One region of the Alcanivorax sp. NBRC 102024 genome, then DNA from elsewhere that is predicted to be linked to it. Evidence: predicted binding sites of a transcription regulator. Region 1 holds the regulator's gene; each other region holds the start of a gene.
The links. The regulator sigma-54, encoded in region 1, starts transcription at its own class of promoters, with help from an activator protein. The targets are predictions, from matches to a motif close to TGGCACNNNNNTTGCTNT.
Positions count from the first base shown of each region.

Region 2: the regulator sigma-54 is predicted to act here: its motif matches at 3,003-3,020, upstream of A0251_RS07115 (ammonium transporter).
Region 3: the regulator sigma-54 is predicted to act here: its motif matches at 3,170-3,187, upstream of glnL (nitrogen regulation protein NR(II)).
Region 4: the regulator sigma-54 is predicted to act here: its motif matches at 3,338-3,355, upstream of A0251_RS15960 (CmpA/NrtA family ABC transporter substrate-binding protein).

Region 1 covers NZ_BDAS01000005.1:96,602-101,738, reverse strand. Annotated here, with positions in the region: gene lptA (lipopolysaccharide transport periplasmic protein LptA) at 1-561, shown strand, start outside; gene lptC (LPS export ABC transporter periplasmic protein LptC) at 1-20, shown strand, start outside; gene lptB (LPS export ABC transporter ATP-binding protein) at 558-1,283, shown strand; gene A0251_RS09905 (RNA polymerase factor sigma-54) at 1,546-3,012, shown strand; gene hpf (ribosome hibernation-promoting factor, HPF/YfiA family) at 3,051-3,350, shown strand; gene ptsN (PTS IIA-like nitrogen regulatory protein PtsN) at 3,367-3,840, shown strand; gene rapZ (RNase adapter RapZ) at 3,944-4,795, shown strand; gene A0251_RS09885 (HPr family phosphocarrier protein) at 4,811-5,080, shown strand.
Region 2 covers NZ_BDAS01000003.1:179,429-184,565, reverse strand. Annotated here, with positions in the region: gene A0251_RS07125 (dicarboxylate/amino acid:cation symporter) at 1-957, opposite strand, end outside; gene A0251_RS07120 (hypothetical protein) at 1,056-1,673, opposite strand; gene A0251_RS07115 (ammonium transporter) at 1,670-2,965, opposite strand; gene A0251_RS07110 (EVE domain-containing protein) at 3,140-3,619, opposite strand; gene A0251_RS07105 (hypothetical protein) at 3,616-3,996, opposite strand; gene prmB (50S ribosomal protein L3 N(5)-glutamine methyltransferase) at 4,208-5,134, shown strand.
Region 3 covers NZ_BDAS01000002.1:193,524-198,660, reverse strand. Annotated here, with positions in the region: gene A0251_RS04690 (nuclear transport factor 2 family protein) at 1-422, shown strand, start outside; gene ntrC (nitrogen regulation protein NR(I)) at 562-1,995, opposite strand; gene glnL (nitrogen regulation protein NR(II)) at 2,051-3,160, opposite strand; gene A0251_RS17130 (DUF4124 domain-containing protein) at 3,300-4,028, opposite strand; gene glnA (glutamate--ammonia ligase) at 4,182-5,137, opposite strand, start outside.
Region 4 covers NZ_BDAS01000014.1:53,509-58,645, forward strand. Annotated here, with positions in the region: gene A0251_RS15950 (ABC transporter ATP-binding protein) at 1-571, opposite strand, end outside; gene A0251_RS15955 (ABC transporter permease) at 766-1,767, opposite strand; gene A0251_RS15960 (CmpA/NrtA family ABC transporter substrate-binding protein) at 1,796-3,169, opposite strand; gene A0251_RS15965 (YbfB/YjiJ family MFS transporter) at 3,754-4,905, shown strand; partial or broken gene A0251_RS17550 (hypothetical protein) at 4,902-5,137, opposite strand, start outside.

The sequences.
Region 1 (5,137 bases):
TTGACGCACCGGCTTCTTAGAACCATCGCCCTTGCCGCTGCCCTGCCGGTGACGGCGTTGGCGGCGCCTGCGCAAATGCCCGTGTCTGTCACCGCTGATTCCGGGCGCTTTGAGCAGGACGCTGGCAGCGGCCTGTATCGCGGCAATGTGGAGCTGATACAGGGCAAGCGCAAACTGTTTGCCGATGAAATGCGCCTGTTTACCCGTAATGGCGAACTGACTCGCGTGGAGGCCTCCGGCACCCCGGTACGCATGCAAGAAGGCAAGGACCTGCAGGCCCACGCCAACAACCTGGTCTACGACATCCGCAAACGCACCCTGGTGCTCACCGGTGATGCCTACATTGAACATCTGGGCAACACTTTCGAGGGCGCCCGGGTGGAATACAGCCTGGACTCCAAGCGAGTCGACGCCAGCAGTGAAGGCGACAAGCGAGTGAGACTGGTGATCCCCGCCGAGAACCAGACTCCTGGCACCGAACAAGCCCCACCGGCAGACGACAATGCAAACGGCGAGGCGCCTGTGGCGCCCTCCCCCGAGGCGGAGCCAAACACCCCATGAGCCATTTACGCGCCCACCACCTGGCAAAAAGCTACAAGGGCCGCCGGGTCATCGAAGATGTGTCCCTGGATGTGGAAGCCGGCCAGATCGTCGGCCTGCTCGGGCCCAACGGTGCCGGCAAGACCACCTGCTTCTACATGATCGTAGGCCTGGTGGAAGCCGATGCCGGGCGCATCGACATCAACGACGCAGACATCACCCATCTGCCCATGCATGGTCGCGCCCAGCGCGGCATCGGCTACCTGCCCCAGGAAGCCAGCATCTTCCGCCGCCTGACCGTGGAAGAGAACATCATGGCGATCCTGGAAACCCGCAAGGATCTCAGCAAGGCGGAACGTCACGAGCGCATGGAAAGCCTGCTCAAGGAATTCCATATCACCCACATTCGCGATTCCCTGGGCATGAGCCTGTCCGGCGGCGAACGGCGCCGGGCGGAAATTGCCCGCGGCCTGGCCACGGACCCGGATTTCATTCTGCTGGATGAGCCTTTCGCCGGCGTGGACCCGATTTCCGTGAACGACATCAAGGGCATCATTCGCCACCTGAAAGAGCGCGGTATTGGTGTACTGATCACTGACCACAACGTGCGTGAAACGCTGGATATCTGCGATACCGCCTATATCGTCAGCGCCGGCCATATCATCGCCTCCGGCGATGCAGACACCATTCTGGGCAACCAACAGGTGCGGGATGTGTATCTGGGGGCGGATTTCAGGCTGTAAAAGGCAATTAATAGTTAATAATGAATAATTAATAGCTACGCGACAGCCGATTGCACTGTTTGCAAGCGATTAGGCCGCGCCCAAAGCATGAGCGCGGCCTCTTACCTTGAAAAAAAGACAAGCTATTCCGCGACGTTATTAATTATTCATTATTAACTATTAATTGCCTCCCCTAGCACAGAACCACCATTGGCACAAATATTGCTTGCCTTATAGATAGGCTGTTATTCTCAGGTTTTGGGGACCAATCAGCCTGAGCAGTATGAAGCCAAGCCTACAACTACAAATCGGCCAGCAGCTGACCATGACACCGCAGCTGCAGCAGGCCATTCGCCTCTTGCAGCTGTCCACGCTGGACCTGCGCCAGGAAATTCAGCAGGCAGTAGAAAGCAATCCGTTGCTGGAGCTGGCTGACGATTTTGGCGACGAATCCCTGCCTGACACTGACGAAGACCGTCAGGACGAGCAGGAGCTGGATACCGAACGGGAAGATGCCCTGGAAGAGTTCGTGGACGACGAACCAGGCATTGAAACGGAATGGGACGATGTCTATTCCGGCCAGACCAGCAGCGCCTCCGCCGCCCTTCCCGACGATGCCGACGACTGGCAGCAACGCCATAGTGTGGCCGGCAACCTGCAGGACCACCTGCTCTGGCAACTGAACCTGACTCCCATGAGCGATGTGGACCGCATTATCGCCATGACCATCATCGAATCCCTGGACGATCGCGGCTACCTGACCGTGTCCGTGGACGACATCGTGGCGATGATGAATGCTCAAGAGGACCTGCTCACCGAAGGCGATGAACTGGAAGCCGATGAGGTACTGGCGGTGCAGCATCGCCTGCAGCAATTTGATCCGGTGGGCGTGGCCAGTCTCGATCTGGCCGACTGCCTGCGCGTGCAGCTGCGCCAACTGCCCACGGACACTCCCTTCCTGGAGTATGCCCTGGCCCTGCTGGGGCATCTGGAGCTACTGGAAAAACACGACTATGCCGCCCTGCGGCGGGTCCTGCAGATCAGCGAGGAAAATCTGCTTGATGCCCTCTCCCTGCTGCGCACTCTGGATCCTGCCCCCGGTGAGCAGATCGGGGAAAGCCAGGTGGATTACGCGGTCCCGGACGTGATCGTGCGCCAGCACCAGGGCCACTGGCAGGTGAGCCTGAACGAGGAGGTGCTGCCCAAGGTCAACCTGCAGCAGCAGTACGCCGCCATGGCCCGCAAAGCCGGGGGAGAGGATGGTCAGTACCTGCGCAACTGCGTGCAGGAGGCCAAGTGGTTCATCAAGAGCCTGCAAAGCCGCCACGACACCCTGCTGAAGGTGGCCACCCGTATTGTTGAAGTCCAGCAAGACTTCTTCGATTATGGGGAGGAGGCCATGAAACCCCTGGTTCTGGCCGACATTGCCGATGCCGTCGAGATGCACGAATCGACCATTAGTCGGGTCACCAACCAGAAATACATGATGACACCCCGCGGCGTCTTTGAGCTGAAATATTTCTTCTCAAGTCACGTGGGAACAGACGGCGGCGGTGAGTGTTCCTCCACCGCTATTCGTGCCATTATTAAGAAGCTGGTCGCTGCAGAGAATCCCCGCAAGCCGCTCAGCGACAACAAGCTGGCAAGCTTGCTGAATGAGCAGGGAATCAACGTGGCGCGCCGGACAGTCGCCAAGTACAGAGAGGCGATGAGAATACCGTCATCCAGCGCCCGCAAGCGTTTGGTGTAGGCGCCGGGACGGCCCAAGAGCAGGTAAAGGAGCCAGACATGCAAATTAATATCAGCGGTCATCACCTGGAAATTACCGACGCTTTGCGAGCCTATGTGGGAGACAAGTTTTCCCGTCTTGAACGGCATTTCGACCAGATTACCAGTGTCCAGGTGATTCTTTCCCCGGAACCCAAGACCCACAAGGCGGAATCCACTATCCATATCTCCGGGGCTGACGTCTTCGCCACCGCTGAGGCAGTGGACATGTACGCTGCCATCGACAAGCTGACGGACAAGCTCGACCGCCAGATTCTCAAACACAAGGAAAAGGCCGTCAGCCACAAGCACGGCCACTGACCCCAAAGCGACAATTATGCGAGTTCGCGAACTACTCACCGAAGCACGCACCCATAATCAGGTGCAGGCCAGCAGCAAGAAACAGCTGCTGGACCAGGTTGCGCAGCTGGCTGCGGCCGGCTGCGACAGCCTCAACGAACAGGAGGTCTTCGACGCCCTGGTAGCCCGGGAAAAGCTGGGCTCCACGGGCATCGGCGAAGGCATCGCCATTCCTCACTGTCGTCTCGGTCACTGCCAGCAACCCATCGGGCTGCTGCTGAAACTGTCCACTCCCATCGATTTTGATGCCGTTGACGGTCGCCCCGTGGATCTTGTGTTTGTGTTGCTCGTTCCCCAGGAAAACCCGGAACAGCACCTGAAAACCCTCAGCCACCTGGCCTCCCTGTTCAACGACGACGACTACCGTGCCGAGCTGCGACTCAGCAAGGACAATCACCACCTGTATCACACTGCCGTGGAATCCGAAGCGGAGCTGCGACTGGCATCATGACATTACCCATCAAGCTTTCGGGCATAGTGCGTCAGAGCCACCGCCCCTCCTCTGCTGACCGTGGATGCCTGCGTGTGGTGTATGACAGAGGCGCGGTGCAGCCATGAAACTCACCATCATCAGCGGCCGCTCCGGCTCGGGAAAGACCACGGCCCTGCAGGCCATGGAAGACCAGAACTACTATTGCGTCGACAACCTGCCGGCAGGCATGTTGCCCACTCTTGCAGAGCAGCTGAGCCAGGGAGAGCTGCCCATTGAGCGGGCGGCGGTAGGCATTGATGCCCGCAACCTGCCTACCCAGTTGCTGGCTTTTGACGCCATTCTGGATGCGCTGCATCAGCAGCAGGTCAAGACCGAAATCATTTATCTGGATGCGGACGACAGCACTCTGCTGAAACGCTTCAGTGCCACCCGCCGCCGGCATCCCCTCGGCGCGCAACAGGGCTCACTGGAATCCGCCATCCAGCATGAACGGGAGCTGTTGGCCAACATCCGCTTGCGTGCCGATCTGGTGATCGACAGCAGCAATTACGACGTACACAGCCTTCGCAATCTGATGCGTGAGCGGGTCGCCAATCGCAGCGCCGCCCTCTCCCTTCAGCTTGAGTCCTTCGGATTCAAAAATGGCCTGCCCAATGATGCCGACCTGGTGTTTGATGTACGGGTACTGCCTAACCCCCACTGGCGCGCAGATCTTCGCCCCTTTACCGGGCGCGATGAAGCCATCATCGATTTCCTCAAGGAACACCAGGCCAGCCACGACATGCTGGAGGACATCCATCACTTCGTGAGACGTTGGCTGCCGGCTTTCGCCGAGAGCGACCGCAGCTATGTGACGGTGGCCATTGGCTGTACCGGCGGTCGCCATCGCTCGGTGTTTATCACCGAGCAACTGGCAAAACGGCTGCGTGATGAGGGCACCACCCTGCAGGTACGCCACCGCGAACTGGATTAAGGCCTCAGCCGCGCAATGATCGAAACAAAACTGGATATCATCAACAAACTCGGGCTTCATGCCCGCGCCGCCGCCAAGGTGGTCAGTGTGGCATCGCGATACGAGAGCCGCATCCACGTTATTCATAACGGCAAACCCATCGATGCCAAAAGCATCATGGGCCTTTTGATGCTGGGCGCCGCCAAAGGCAGCAGCGTGGTTTTCCAGGTGGAAGGCAATGATGAAGCCGCCGCCATGGACGAACTCACCGACCTGTTCGCCCGCCGCTTTGATGAAGAAGAGTAAAAGGCAATGAATAATTAATAATGAATAATTAATAGCGCAGGATTTGGGGTACCATCC
Region 2 (5,137 bases), on a different contig from region 1:
CTCGTACAGGGCGGTACCATCCATGTTCACGGTGGCTCCCAGGGGGAGTACAAAGCTGCTGCTTCGTTGGGACACGCCGGCACGATTCTGCACGCATTCCATGGTCAGCGGCAGGGTAGCTGCGGAGCTGGCCGAGGAAAAGGCGGTGAGCAATGCCGGGGTCATGGCCTGAAGGTGTCGAAGCGGGGAGCGGCGGGCCAGGAAAAACACCAGTGCTGGCATGAAAACAAAGGCATGGAGGGTGAGCGCCACCACCACAGAGACAAAGAACCAGGCCAGCGGCTCAATGGCATCCAGGCCGGTACGGGTCACCGTAGCGGCAATCAGGGCAAAAACCCCTATTGGTGTGAAACGAATCACCAGCATGGTGATTTTCATCACTACCTGGTATATCCCCTCGATCAAATCTCGCAGGCTGCGGCCGGCAGCATTGCGTTCCGTGCGCAGGAAATAGCCGAAAAGAAGGGCAAATACGATCAGGCCCAGCATCTGGCCTTCTGCGGCGGCGGCGATCAGATTGGGCGGCAGCATTTGCATGAGAATCTGGGTGAAATCCCCGGCACCACGCCCTTCGATCCCCGCCAGTACGGCCTCGGTGTCGCTGGCCAGGCCAAGCATGTCCCTGGCCGGTTCACCATTGATGACCCCGGGGCTCAGCAGATTGACGATGACCAGACCGATGGTGACCGCGACCACGGTGGTGGTCATGTACAAGGCGACGGTCTTGAGCCCCATGCGCCCCAGGTTCCTGCCATCACCAACGCTGGTCATGCCATTGATGATGGCCGTGACAATCAGCGGCACCACCACCATTTTCAGCCCATTGATAAAAAGACTGCCCACCAGATCGTAACCGGCCAGTACCGGGACCCCGAACAGGGTGGTGGACTCGCTGGTCAGGCTGCCGGCCAGGGCGCCGGCCAGCATGGCAATAAAGATCTGGTGGTGTAGCTTCATGGTGTTCCCTATCGGTTGTTGTCGGGTTCAACGCGCGAACAGGATTACAAGCCTACCTGATCCTTGTTGGTGTCACAGGGGGGAAATGGCGGCAACGGTTACAGGAGCTGGCGAAGTGCCGCCGGCGCAACCTGGCGTGCCAGGGCCTTCTGGTAAGCCGCCTTCAGCTGTTGATCGGCTTCCACCGGGCCGAGTCGTTCGCACAGCAGGACATAGGTTCGGTTCAGTTGGTCACGCAGGGGGGGCAGTGCCAGTGGCGCCAGTGGGCGCTCCGGCGATTGCAGCCAGTATTCCATGGTCAGACGGACCTCGGCACCTACCTGCTGACTACGAAGCTGGGCGGCCAGGTCCAGGCGAAGCTGGCTGGCAGCTGCAGCCCCGATGCCCTCCCACAACGCATGCATCATCTGTTCAAAAGCCCGGCTGCAAGGGTGCTCCTCCAAGGGGCTCTCGTCGCTGCTGGCCAGGGGATCGTCGGCCAGTTCCTGTTCGGAGAGTGTCATGGCCTGTACCAGACTCATATGAATCTGGTGACGCCGTTCACCCAGATCAAACAGCTGGCACAGCTCACTGACGAACCCTTGCAATGAAAACCGTGGCCGTTCGGCATAGTTCTGCTGCCAGAGGCTGATAGCCTCAAGCAGCAGGGGCTCATTCATGTAGGGCATGAGTCCGGTGACAATGGCACGCCGTCGGCGTTGCAGTTCCTGACTCATGAACGCGACTCCACAGGGTTGCTCATATCACTGTTGTAGAGGGTGTTCTGGGGAAACTCCGGATAGCCACTCTCGGCATGTTCGCTCAGGTCCAGGCCTCGCTGTTCATGGAGCGCGGGAGCGCGCAGGCCGGCCAGCAGTGAAACCAGCATATACATGACCAGGGCAGTGAAGAACGCCCAGCCAAACGCCACCACGATGCCGAGCAGTTGCACGGTAATCCGTTCCGGGTTGAACAGGTCGCCTTCGTAGAAGAGGCCAGCGGCCAGGGTGCCCCAGGCGCCGGCGAAGGCATGCACCGGTACCGCGCCGACCACATCATCTAGGCGAAATGCCAGCAGGACCCTGGCACCGAACGCGGCCAGGGCCCCGGCCACCAGGCCGGTGAGGACCGCAAACCCCGGGGTCATGACTGCACAGCCGGCCGTCACCGCGACCAGACCGGCCAGGCTGCCATTGACGGTTTCCGTCAACAGAATCGGGCGTCGGCTGACCATGCGGTAGACCACGCTACCCACTGCGCCCGCGGCGGCAGCGAGCTGAGTGTTCAGGTTTACCTTGGCGATATCCACGCTGGCCGCCAGGGTGGAGCCACCATTAAAGCCGAACCAGCCGAACCAGAGGATAAAACCGCCCAGGGCCACATAGGACAGGTTATGGCCAGGGATTGTGCGAGGTTGGCCGTGGCGGTCGAAACGACCCAGTCGTGGTCCCACCACCAGTACCCCGGCCAGGGCGCACCAGCCACCAATACTGTGCACGACAGTGGAACCGGCAAAATCGATAAAGCCCAGTTTTGCCAGCCAGCCGTCACTGTTCCATGCCCAGTGGCCGTAAAGCGGATAGATCAGACCGGTGATAATCACCGCCCCGCACAGGTAGCCCACGTAGCGGGTGCGTTCGGCCATGGCCCCGGAGGCGATGGTAGCCGCGGTGGCCGCAAACATGATCTGGAACAACAGCATGGCCCAGGTGCTGGCATCCGCCTGGCTGAGCATAAACTGGTTCTCGCCGAACCAGCCGGTGCTACTGGTGCCAAACATCAGCCCGAAACCCACCCCCCAGAACACAAGCGTCCCCACGCACAGGTCCATGTAGTTTTTCATCACCACATTCAGGGCGTTTTTGGCTCGGCTCAGGCCGCTTTCCAGCAAGGCAAAACCGGCCTGCATGAAGAACACCAGGGCAGCGGCGACGGCAATCCAGACCGTGTCGACGGCGCTGAGTGAGTCGGCTCTGGCAAGCCCGGGCAAGAACAACAGGACACACCAGGGTAGGCGGCGCAGCGGCATGAGATGAACCTCATTCGTGGATAGTGACGAAGGGTCAACTGCAACGGCTGTGCCAAGCCGGGCGGACGAGGAAATCCGCGGGGTAGTCGTTCTTTTTTCGTATCTCCCGGCCCTGTTTTGGGGCGGAGCATCACAATGGTGCGCAGTGATGCGCCGTAATGATTCCGCTGACAGTCAGGCGCTGGCGCGCGTGGACTGACAGCATTGCTGAATACGCTGAAATTGCCGCTCAGTGACTTTCTGTACTGACAGGCGAGGACGAATGACCAGTTCCATGTCGGCAAATTCCGGATCCTGGCGCAGGGTTTTCAGGGTTAGCGGCTGTGGATACATGCACACAAAGCGAATATCCACCTGATACCAGCGTGGGGTGTCCGGTGTACTGCGGGGATCGTAACCCGTTGAGTCGGGATCAAACTGGCTGGGATCCGGATAGGGGGCACTGGCGACCCGGGCTTCGCCGACAATGGCCGGTTCGGCGCAACTGGAGTGATAGATCAGCACGGCATCGCCGTTGTCCATTTCGTCGCGCAGTCGGTTGCGGGCCTGATAATTGCGCACTCCGTCCCAACCGCTGGTGCCATCCGGGCAGGCTTGCAGGTCTTCAATGGAAAAGGTGTCAGGTTCGGTTTTCAGTAGCCAGATTTTGCTCACTTTTCCCCCGGGGCGTAGTTTTCCTGCAGCCAGGCCTTGGCCTGGCTGAGGCTGCCGCAGACGTGGACCGGAAACTGCGGTTTATTGAGCGTCAACATCATATTGGCAAAAGTCCGGTTTAGCATGTTTTCCAGTACCAGGACTTTGGCCTCGGTAATTTGTTCAAAATCTTCACCGCAGGCGTAGCGGGCGGCAGTGAAATCCAGTCCACGGATACGACCCAGATAGATGGCAAGCTGTTTGCGCTGGCGATTCATGTTGAACAGGGTCAGCCGCTGCCGATAAATGGACAGTTCCACACGCATGTCTACCAGGGTGCCGTTTTTCAGATCTACCAGGGTGAAAGGGCCATCTTGTGACACGGTAACTGCAGTCATGCTTATCCTTTCATAAAGTCTATCCGCACTTTATACGCAATCCTTGCTCGGCTGAAAATGATGGCACTGAATTCTGTTCGGATGGCTGAAGAGGATCCCTGCTTGACCATCGACCCCTCCTGTGGCTTTAAACGGGCCAGCAAGGCATTCTCTGGCAGGTCCTCCTCATGGATTCTGTGCTAACCTTCGCCGCCTGCTTGAGGAGGATGCCGTGATTAGCCCGCAACAACACCAGGAAGCCGTGACGGCGCTACAGACAGTGAGGGATTGCCTGCGCTTCGGTGAAAGCGCGCTGCGTGCCGGTGACGTTTTTTTTGGCCATGGTAATGATGATCCCTGGGATGAGGCCCTGGCCTTGCTGATGCACACCCTGTCGCTGCCGTTGCAGAGCGACCCGCGTATCCTGGATGCCCGCTTGCTGCCCTCCGAGGTCAGTGACTATCTGGACCTCTTGTCACGGCGGGTAAATGACCGGGTCCCGGTGCCGTATCTGACCCATGAAGCCTGGTTCTGCGGGTTGCCCTTTTACGTGGACGAGCGCGTGCTGATCCCCCGTTCGCCGCTGGCGGAGCTCATCGAGCAATCTTTCACTCCCTGGGTGGATCCTGAGCAGGTCCATGCGGTGCTGGATCTGTGTACGGGCAGCGGCTGTATTGCCATTGCCTGTGCCTATGCGTTTGAGCAGGCGAGGGTGGACGGCAGCGATATCAGTGAAGAGGCCCTGGCGGTCTGTGAAGAGAATATTCGCCGTCACGGCCTGGCAGGGCAGGTGAGAGCATTGCATTCCGACGGTCTTGCCCAGGTGGACGGTCCCTATGACCTGATTGTCTCCAACCCCCCCTACGTGGATGCGCAGGATATGGCCAGCCTGCCGGATGAATACCGCCATGAGCCGGAGTTGGCGCTGGCCTCCGGAGAGGATGGGCTGGATTTTACCCGCCGCTTGCTGCGTGAGGCCCCGGATCAGCTCACCGACCATGGTGTGTTGATCGTGGAAGTGGGCAACAGCTGGGAAGCCATGGTCAATCAGTGGCCCCAGGTGCCGTTCTTCTGGTTCGAATTCGAGCGCGGCGGTCACGGGGTATTCATGCTTACCCGCCAACAGCTGCTAGAATACCGCCAACAGTTTTCTTCCTGAGCC
Region 3 (5,137 bases), on a different contig from region 1:
TGATTACCCTGCAACTGTTGCTGGCAGGCTGCAGCAAAACCCCACCGGAGCAGGCTATCCTGGACGCCCTGGAGAATCTTGAGGCGGCTATCGAGGCTGGCGATACCGGATCGGTGATGGACACACTCACCGATCCTGCAGAGATTCAGCGTGGCGGCCACACCCTGCAACGGAACGAGGTACGGCGCCTACTGATGGGCACCTTCCTCCGCTACCCGCAACGCCAGCTGGCACTCACCCAGATCAACATCGAGCTGGACCCTGTTACCCAACGCCACGCCCGCGTCACCTTCACCGCCTTCGCCTGGGGCGGACAGAACGTCATGCCCGAGAACGTGGACAGCTATCGGGTGGTGAGCGACTGGCGCGAGGACGGGGAGTGGAAAATTGAGGCGCTGACAGCGAATGGGCTTAGGGAGTGAACAGCTCGCGATTTTGCGCTCGTTATTTCCCAACGCAAGAGGCCGCGCCCAGAGTATGGACGCGGCCTCTTGCGTTGCAGAACCTGAAGTCCAGTCCCGCGAACTGTTAACTATTCACCATTAACTGTTAACTGCTTCATCAATCCTCATCGCCGCCAGCCAACTCTCCCTCCATGTCCAGCTCCTTGATCTTGCGGGTGAGGGTGTTGCGACCCCAGCCGAGCAAAGCGGCGGCATCGCGCTTACGGCCGCCGGTGTGCTGCAGGGCCACTTCGATCATGGTGCGCTCGAACCCCGGAACCGCCTGTTCGAGGATGCTGCGCTCACCCTGGGACAGGGCCCGGTCGGCCCAGTTGCGCAGGGACTTGAGCCAGTCGCCAGTCACGTCGGCGCCCTTGGCGGCACCGGCCTCTTTCAGTTCCGGCGGCAGATCATCCACCAGCACCTCTCGACCGGATGCCATCACCGTCAGCCAGCGACAGGTATTTTCCAGTTGCCGCACGTTACCCGGCCAACCCTGGGCGGCCAGGTATTTTTCCGTGTCCTTGTGCAGCACCTTGGGCTCCACGCCCAGCTCATTGCCCGCCCGCTGCAGGAAGTAGTTGGCCAGGCGGGGGATATCTTCACGGCGCTCAGCCAGCCGGGGAATATGGATACGGATTACATTGAGGCGGTGGAACAGATCCTCACGGAAGTCTCCATCCTTGACCAGCCGCTCCAGATCCTGGTGAGTGGCTGCAATAATGCGAACATCCACATGGATCGGAGTGGTACCACCAACGCGATAAAACTCGCTCTCCTGCAATACCCGCAACAGGCGAGTCTGCGCTTCCAGCGGCATGTCACCGATTTCATCAAGGAACAGGGTGCCACCGTTGGCCTGCTCAAAACGCCCCACACGCTGGTTATTGGCACCGGTAAAGGCCCCCTTTTCGTGACCAAACAGCTCGGATTCGATCAGGTCCTTGGGGATAGCCGCCATGTTCAGTGCCACAAAATTCTTTTCACGACGCATGGAGTGACTGTGCAGGGCCCGGGCAACCAGCTCCTTACCAGTACCAGACTGGCCGTTGATCAGTACCGTGACGTTGGAATGGCTGAGTCGGCCAATGGCGCGGAACACCTCCTGCATGGCCGGCGCTTCGCCGATAATTTCGGTGGACTCTTCCTCCACGGCGGCCGGCTGCTCACCGCGGGATTCTTCACGATGCTTGATGGCACGCCGCACCAGAGCCACCGCCTCGTCCACATCAAACGGCTTGGGCAAATACTCAAAGGCTCCTCCCTGATAGGAGGCCACCGCGGAATCCAGATCAGAGTGGGCGGTCATGATGATCACCGGCAGATCCGGGTTCTTGCGCTGTAGAATCTTGAGCATCCGCAGGCCGTCGGTGCCCGGCATGCGCACATCACTGATCAGCACTTCCGGCTCCTGCCCCCCCTCCTCCAGGGTGTTCAGCGCCTCATCGCCATCCTCGAAACAGGTTACTGCGTAACCCTCCTGGCTCAATGCCTTTTCCAGCACCCAGCGAATGGACCGGTCATCGTCGACTACCCATACCGTTACGCTCATAACCGGCCACTCCCTGGTGTTTCACTGTTGTCGTTGTTCACGGCTGCAAAGGCGCTCATGACTGTTCGCTCTCCGTTATTTCCGGCTGCTCCATTGGCAGCAAAATACTGAACACGGTGTTACCCGGTGCGCTCTCGCACTCAATCAACCCCTGATGCTGACTGATAATGGACTGGGCAATGGACAAACCCAGCCCGGTACCACTGGCCCGGCCGCTGACCATGGGATAAAACAGGGTCTCCTGCACATCCGGGGCAATACCCGGGCCGTTGTCGATAATATCTACCCGCAGCACCAGACGGTGGCGCAACGAGCCAATGGTGAACTGGCGCAATACCCGGGTGCGCATGATGATGCGGGCATCTTCTGTATGCGATTCCAGCAAGGCCTGGGTGGCGTTGCGGATAATATTGAGCAATACCTGAATCATCTGATCCCGGTCGGCAATCACATCCGGCAGGCTGATATCGTAATCCCGCCAGATCGCGACCCCCTGGGGGTGCTCCGCCAGCAACAGCTGACGAACATGCTCCAGGCATTCATGCACATTCACCGGCTTGAACTCCGGCGGCTTGCGCGGACCAAGCATACGATCTGCCACCGTGCGCAACCGGTCTGCCTCATCGATGATGACTTTGGTGTACTCGGTCAGCTCCGGGTCCGGCAGAGCGCGCTCCAGCAACTGAGCCGCCCCGCGGATACCCCCCAGAGGGTTCTTGATCTCGTGGGCCACCCCTCGCACCAGCGCCCGGGTCGCCTGATGCGCATGGATCAACGCTTCTTCCCGGGTGATGCGCAGCAGCCGATCCAGCGGCTGCATTTCCATCAGCAGGCTCAGGGTCTGCCCGGGTTCATTAATCGGACTGACGGAATAATCCACAGTAATTTCATAACCCGGCGCCACCGCAAGACGAGCCTCCCGCCGCGTGAAGGGATGCTCATCCTGGATGCACTGGCGCAGGGCATCACGGGCTTCTTCGTCATCAAAAAAATAATCCGGCAGCGGCTGCCCCATGGCACGGCTGGCGCTGGTGGCAAGCAGCATCTCTGCCGCCGGATTCAGATAGCGGACCTGCAGCTTGTGATCCAGCATGACCACCGCAGTGCGCAGGTGATCCAGTAAACGTTTGTGCAAGGTGACACCACCCATCAACTGTTGGCCCATAACAGGGCATAAGCAATTATCAGGCCACCTCTGCCAACGCCGCAGGTGCACGGCTATAGGTCTTCAATGCAGAGAACGCAGCCCCATGATGATGAGTGTAGCGAGATCAGAGGAAAGATTGCACTATAATGGTGCAGGACTAGGGAGCCAGAATGGGTCGCCGCTGAGACGGTCGAGCAGGATCTCCTCGCCCCGCCGGGTCACCGGCCCCGGCGGGACCGCCTGACGATGCGGATCCACCCGTTTCCGCAGCGCCACCCCGGCTGGCAGGGTCACCAATAACACCCGGCCCCCCATTGCCAGGCGAATTCTGGAAATTCTGCACCGTACTGCGATGGATATACACCTGCACCGGCTCAGAGCTGATCAGAACCTCGTCATCAGAATTGAGCACTTTGACCACGAGAGTGTGCGCACCCCGAATAACGGTATTCAGCGCCATACCTGGCTGGGCCTCCCCATTATCGAAAAGCACCAGTCGGTCATCTCCCTGAAGGGACGGCTGCAGATCCACAGAGACCACTACCGGTTCTTGCTGATTACGGATAGTGCTTTCCGGCTCAGGACGGGTAATCACAAGAGAACGATACCCTTCGGGCGGCTCGTCCTCCTCAATCTGAGATTCAGCTTCAGGCAATTTGACCCTCTTCATGGGCACCGCATTGGGAGGTCGAAGGTGCACCTCTTCGGAAGCGCTTGCGCCCTCTGCAGGCTGATCACTGAAAATCACATTGCCATTCTTGTCGACAGACCGATATATCTTTGCCGATGCATTGGGCTCTTCCCCGTCAACCTCTACCGCTGTTTCGGCACGTAGCCCGCCAGAGCACACCAGCAAAGCAGTCAGCAACATTCCTGCATTCTTCATGATTGCCTCCCTTGAACACCCTTTGATTCTCACCCGCCAAGCCGGCACAAGAAAGGGCCAAATGCACAAATTCTGCGCTTATTTCAGACTCATACAGACAAAAAAAGCCCCCGACTAGCGGGGGCCTTCTTTCTGCAGATTTCCCGAAGGAGATTAGCAGGAGTAGTACATGTCGAACTCGACCGGGTGCGGAGTCATGTTGAGACGCTCGATCTCACCACGCTTCAGGCTGATGTAACCTTCCAGCATATCCTTGGAGAACACGTCGCCTTCGGTCAGGAAGTCCATGTCGGCTTCCAGGCAATCCAGCGCCATGGTCAGGGTATGGGCCACGGTCGGGATGTCCTTGGCTTCTTCAGCCGGCAGATCGTAGAGATCCTTGTCCATGGCATCGCCCGGGTGCAGCTTGTTCTTGATACCGTCCAGACCTGCCATCAACAGGGCCGCGAAGCACAGGTACGGGTTGGCAGACGGATCCGGGAAGCGCGCCTCGATACGACGGGCCTTGGCGTTGCTCACGAACGGAATACGGATGGAAGCAGAACGGTTACGGGCAGAGTAGGCCAGCATTACCGGGGCTTCGAAGCCGGGCACCAGACGCTTGTAGGAGTTGGTGGAACCGTTGGTGAAGGCGTTCAGGGCACGAGCGTGCTTGATGATGCCGCCGATGAAGTACAGGGCTTCGTCGGACAGACCTGCGTAGCCGTCACCGGCAAACAGGTTCTTGCCATCTTTACCCAGGGACACGTGAACGTGCATACCGGAACCGTTATCACCGATCAGCGGCTTGGGCATGAAGGTGGCAGTCTTGCCGTAGGCGTGAGCCACGTTGTGCACACAGTACTTGAGGATCTGCACTTCGTCGGCCTTGGCGGTCAGAGTGTTGGCGCCAACACCGATTTCACACTGGCCCGCAGTACCCACTTCATGGTGGTGCACTTCGATGTTCAGGCCCATTTGCTCCATGGCGGAACACATGGCACCACGCAGGTCGTGCAGGCTATCTACCGGCGGAACCGGGAAGTAGCCGCCCTTCACACCCGGACGGTGACCGATGTTGCCACCTTCGAAGTCCTCGTGGGATACCCACGCGGCTTCTTCGGAGTGAA
Region 4 (5,137 bases), on a different contig from region 1:
TGGTACCCAGCTGAGCATGGATCTCCATCAGGGAATCCTGCAGGTGGGCACGGGTCAGCGCATCCAGCGCACCAAAGGGTTCATCCATGAGCAGCACCTGGGGCTGCATGGCCAGGGCCCGGGCGATGCCCACGCGCTGCTTCATGCCACCGGAAATTTCGTCCGGCTTCTTGTGCATGGCATGGGCCATGTGCACCAGCTCCAGGTTATGTTCCACCCAGTCACGAATCTCGGCTTTCGACTTGGTTTTCTTGAACACCTGCTTGACCGCCAACTCCACATTTTCGAACGACGTCAGCCACGGCAGCAGCGAATGGTTCTGGAATACCACCGCCCGTTCGGGACCGGGCTCGGTGACTTCCTGCTTGTCCAGAATCACCCCGCCATCGGTAGCCTGCAGCAGGCCGGCGACGATATTGAGCACCGTGGACTTCCCGCAGCCGGAGTGGCCGATCAGCGAGACGAATTCACCGGCATCAATTTTCAGATTCACATCTTTCAACGCTTCGAACGTGCCTTTCGGCGTGTCGAACTTCATGCCGACGTTGGAGAGTTCCAGTAGGGCTTTCATTTTGATTCTCCTTGAGCCCCCTGTACGGCTGATTGTGTGCTCAGCGTGGTCTGAAGCATGCAGCTGTGGTGTCTTGTCTCGCAGGTAAGGGTGACTCTCCTTTCCAAGAGACAAGGCGCCGCAGATGTGTGTTAAGGCCGCGCCCTTCGGGGCTACTGCCTGAGCATGCAAGCAGCTGTACAGGGGGCTCATTGCTAGCGTTGTGCTGAAGATTTGTCCCACACCAGCGCGCGCTGCAGCATCAGCATCAGGCGATCCAGCAGGAAACCGATCAGGCCGATGACGATCACCGCCACCATGATCCGGCCCAGGGACTGGGAGCTGCCGTTCTGGAATTCATCCCAGACGAACTTCCCCAGACCCGGGTTCTGCGCCAGCATTTCTGCGGCGATCAACACCATCCAGGCGATCCCCAGGCTCAGACGCAGGCCGGTAAACATCATCGGCAGCGCCGACGGCAGCACGATCTTGCGCACATGGCTGAGAGCATTGAGTCGCAGCACTCGGGATACATTGGTCAGATCCTGGCTGACCGAGGTGACCCCCACCGCCGTATTCATGAGCGTGGGCCACAGGCAGCACAGGGAAACCGTGAACATGGAAGTGAGAAAGGATTTGGACACCATCGGGTCATCGCTCACATACAGCGCACTCACCACCATGGTCACCAGCGGCAACCAGGCCAGCGGCGACACCGGCTTGAACAACTGTACCAGCGGGTTCACAGCCGCGTGCACGGTGCTGCTCAGGCCGATGACAATGCCCAGCGGAATGGCGATCATCGACGCCAGCAGAAAACCGCTCATTACCGTGATCAGGCTGGTACCGATCTGATCAAAGAAGGTGGGCGCACCGGTATAGGCACGGGTGACCGGCTGCCAGTCCGGCTGTTGTTCCAGCCGGGCAGCAATGTACTTTTCCTGCCGTTCATAGAACGCCACTTCCCGCTCGCGGGCCTGCTGGTGTTCGTTGACCAGATTGCCCGCCTGCTCCCACACCTGGGCCGGGCCAGGGAACTGGCCCAGCGAGGTATCAATCCGCTGGGCCGCGAACTGCCACATGAGCAGGAACAGGCCTATCCCCAGTACCGGCCACAGCAGCTGGCGCATCAGCGCTTGCCACTGATCTCGGGACACCTTGCCCGTGGCCAGTGCGCGGTAGGGTTCCATCCAGGTCGGGAATGTCAGGGTCACCATGATTGTCTCCTTCCTCTCGTTTCCCCGGTTACAGGGTCTCGCCGTCTTTCAGGCCGATGGGGAACTGGCTCAGGTACGCGTTCGGTTTGCGGCCGTCATAGGTGATGTTGTCGATGAACTCGCTCTGTGGCAGCTTGAAGCCGTCTTCACTGGCGAAATCCGGGAATTCATCGGCACTCATCTTGCCTTCGGCAATCAGCGACTTGGCCGCCTGGGTGTAGATGTCCGGGCGATACACTTTTTTCGCGATGTCCATGTACCAGCTGTCCGGCTTGCTTTCGCTGATCTGTCCCCAGCGACGCATTTGTGTCAGGTACCAGATGGCATCGGAGTAGTAGGGATAGGTGGCGTGATGGCGGAAGAACACGTTGAAGTCCGGGATCTCTCGCTTGTCGCCTTTCTCGTATTCGAAGGTGCCGGTCATGGAGTTGGCAATCACGTCATAGTCGGCGCCCACATAGTTGGGGCGAGACAGGATCTTCACCGCTTCCGGCCGGTTGGCGTTGTTGTTTTCATCCAGCCACTTGGCAGCACGGATCATCGCCTTGACGACACGGATATGGGTGTTGGGATATTCCTCTGCCCAGGCCTTGCTGACCCCGAACACTTTTTCCGGATTGTTTTTCCAGATTTCGTAATCGGTAATCACCGGCACACCGATGCCCTTGAACACGGCCTGCTGGTTCCAGGGCTCACCCACGCAGTAGCCATGAATGGTGCCGGCTTCCAGGGTGGCGGGCATTTGCGGTGGCGGCGTCACGGACAGCAACACATCCGCCTGCAACTGGCCGCTGGTATCGCCCTTGTGCGGCGCGTAATAGCCCGGGTTCAAGCCACCAGCGGCCAACCAGTAACGCAGCTCGTAGTTATGGGTGGACACCGGAAACACCATGCCCATCTTGAATGCCTTGCCGGCCGCCTTGTATTGCTCCACCACCGGCTTGAGGGTGTCCGCCTTGATGGGATGCACCGGTTTGCCATCCTTGCTGGGAATATGCTTTTTCATTTCTTCCCAGACGGAATTGGAAACGGTGATGCCGTTGCCGTTCAGGTCCATGCTGAAGGCGGTAATAATATGGGCTTCGGTCCCGTAGCCGATGGTCGCCCCCAGTGGCTGGCCGGCCAGCATGTGGGCGCCATCCAGCTGACCGTCGATCACCCGGTCCAGCAGCACCTTCCAGTTGGCCTGGGCCTCCAGGGTCACGAACAGGCCTTCTTCCTCGAAGTAGCCTTTCTCGTAGGCGATGGCCAGCGGGGCCATATCCGTCAGTTTGATAAAACCGAACTTCAGGTCCGCCTTTTCCGGCCAGCCCACCGCATCGTCCGCCACGGACGTGGCTGACAGGCCCAGTGTCATCGCAGCCAGCACACCACGAAATGTTTTCTTGAAACCTTTCATCATCCTTACCTCTTCTGCCCGTTTTTTGCAGGCATAAAAAAAGCGCTCAAAGCGTCCCGCCACCATTGGCAGGAATCTTTGAGCGCCTTTGCTCGCATCGGAGTGCGGTCGCCGTTGACCACACAGATGGTTATCTCGCGCACAACACAGCGGTTGTGCTTACCCTGTCATAAGGCAAATGCTGTGCCAGTTTTTAAAAGACTTATTTTTCATGGGGTTACCGATACCGGGCTCCAGCCGGGCTGACTTTGACGCCCGGTTTTCGCTCAGCAGGCACCGTTGTGAGTCAGGGCTTTCTCACCAAAATGCATCACGGCTTGGGTGCCGCTCATTGTCTTCGCCAAAAACCCCGCGTTTTGCCCTGCCCTGGTGAAAAAAACACGCACTGCCTTCGACCAAGGCCGCATTTATCACTGCGATGAATAATGAACATCATTCGAATGATGAAGCCGAACACGGCACAGCCTGTTAGGCTGCGCGCTCCATTGCGGTGGTGACACAGATCCACAATCGCTAAAGACACTGCAGGAACCTGCCTGCAGGTGAATGGCACCAGCCCCGGCAGCAGACAAAACGGAACCGTGTTGATGACCACAGACAGAGATCACCTGCTCACCGCCATCGCCGGCGCCTTCAGTCTGGTGATTGCCCTGGGCATTGGCCGCTTCCTGTTCACCCCGGCCCTGCCTGACATGATCGCCGAGACCTCCCTCACCGCCATCAGCGGTGGCTACCTGGCGGCCATCAATTACGGCGGCTACCTGGCCGGTGCCATGCTCGCCATGGCAGTGCCCGCCCACCGGGCCCGCACCGCGTTCTGGCTGGCCCTGTGGGCAAGTGTGATCACCAGCCTGCTCATGGGCCTGAGCACCACCTTCACCCCCTGGGCTATCAACCGCTTTCTGGCCGGAGTGGCCAGCGCCATCATCATGGTCAACGGTTCCGCCCTGGTGCTGGGCGCCATGCCCAATCATCTGCGTGCCCGGCTGGGCAATATTCACTATGCGGGCATCGGCCTGGGCATCAGCATCGCTGCCCTCACCGTTGCCCTTATAGAAAGCCTGCAAGGTAGCTACGCCACCATGTGGCTGGCCTGCGGGGCCCTGGCGTTGGTCCTGCTGCCACTACTGCGCCGTATCCCCGCCCTGCCCCACGCCAAACACAGCCAGCACGAACGGGCGCCGGTGAACCGCTCGGCCCTGGGCTTTCTGATCGCCAGCTATACCCTGGCCGGCTTCGGCTACATCACCAGCACCACCTACCTGCCGGTAATCGCCAAAGCCCAACTGCCCGGCCTGGACAGCGCCGCCTTCTATACCTGGCTGGCCGTGGGCCTGGCCGCCGTGCCCGCCAACCTGCTGTGGGGCAAACTGGCCAGCCACACCAGCGAACGCAACGCGCTTATGACTGCACTGGTGGTTCAGGCCCTGGGCGTCAGCGCCCCCGCCTGGCTGCCCGGCCTCACCGGGCTGGTCATCAGCGGCCTGCTGGTGGGCGGCACCTTCACCGCCGTGGTCGCCCTGAGCATGTACTGCGGCCGCCAACTGGCCCCCCATGCGGCCAGCGCCGCCCTGGGCGCGTTAACGGCCTGCTATGGGGTCGGGCAGATACTGGGGCCGGTGGTGACGGCGCGGTTGCTGGAAACTAGCGGAAGTTTTGCGCCCGGGTTGCTGGGGGCGGCGGCGGCGCTGATCGGGGCGGCGGTGTTGTTGGTGCCGTTGGGGAAGGTGCGGTTTTAGGGCCGGTTCACTGCCTGCTGGCGTACCAGCAACGGCATGGCCGCAAACAGCAACAAAGAAAAGAGATAGGCCATACCGGATACCGGGTCGCGTCCCGCCAGATACTCGCCCAGACTCTGCCCTTGAAACCGCATCACCGCCAACTCGGCACTCAGCATCATCAACAGGGCCGGCAAGCCAGTGCCAATACACTGCATCACCGTCACCAACCTAAATCGCTGCACCAGCCAAC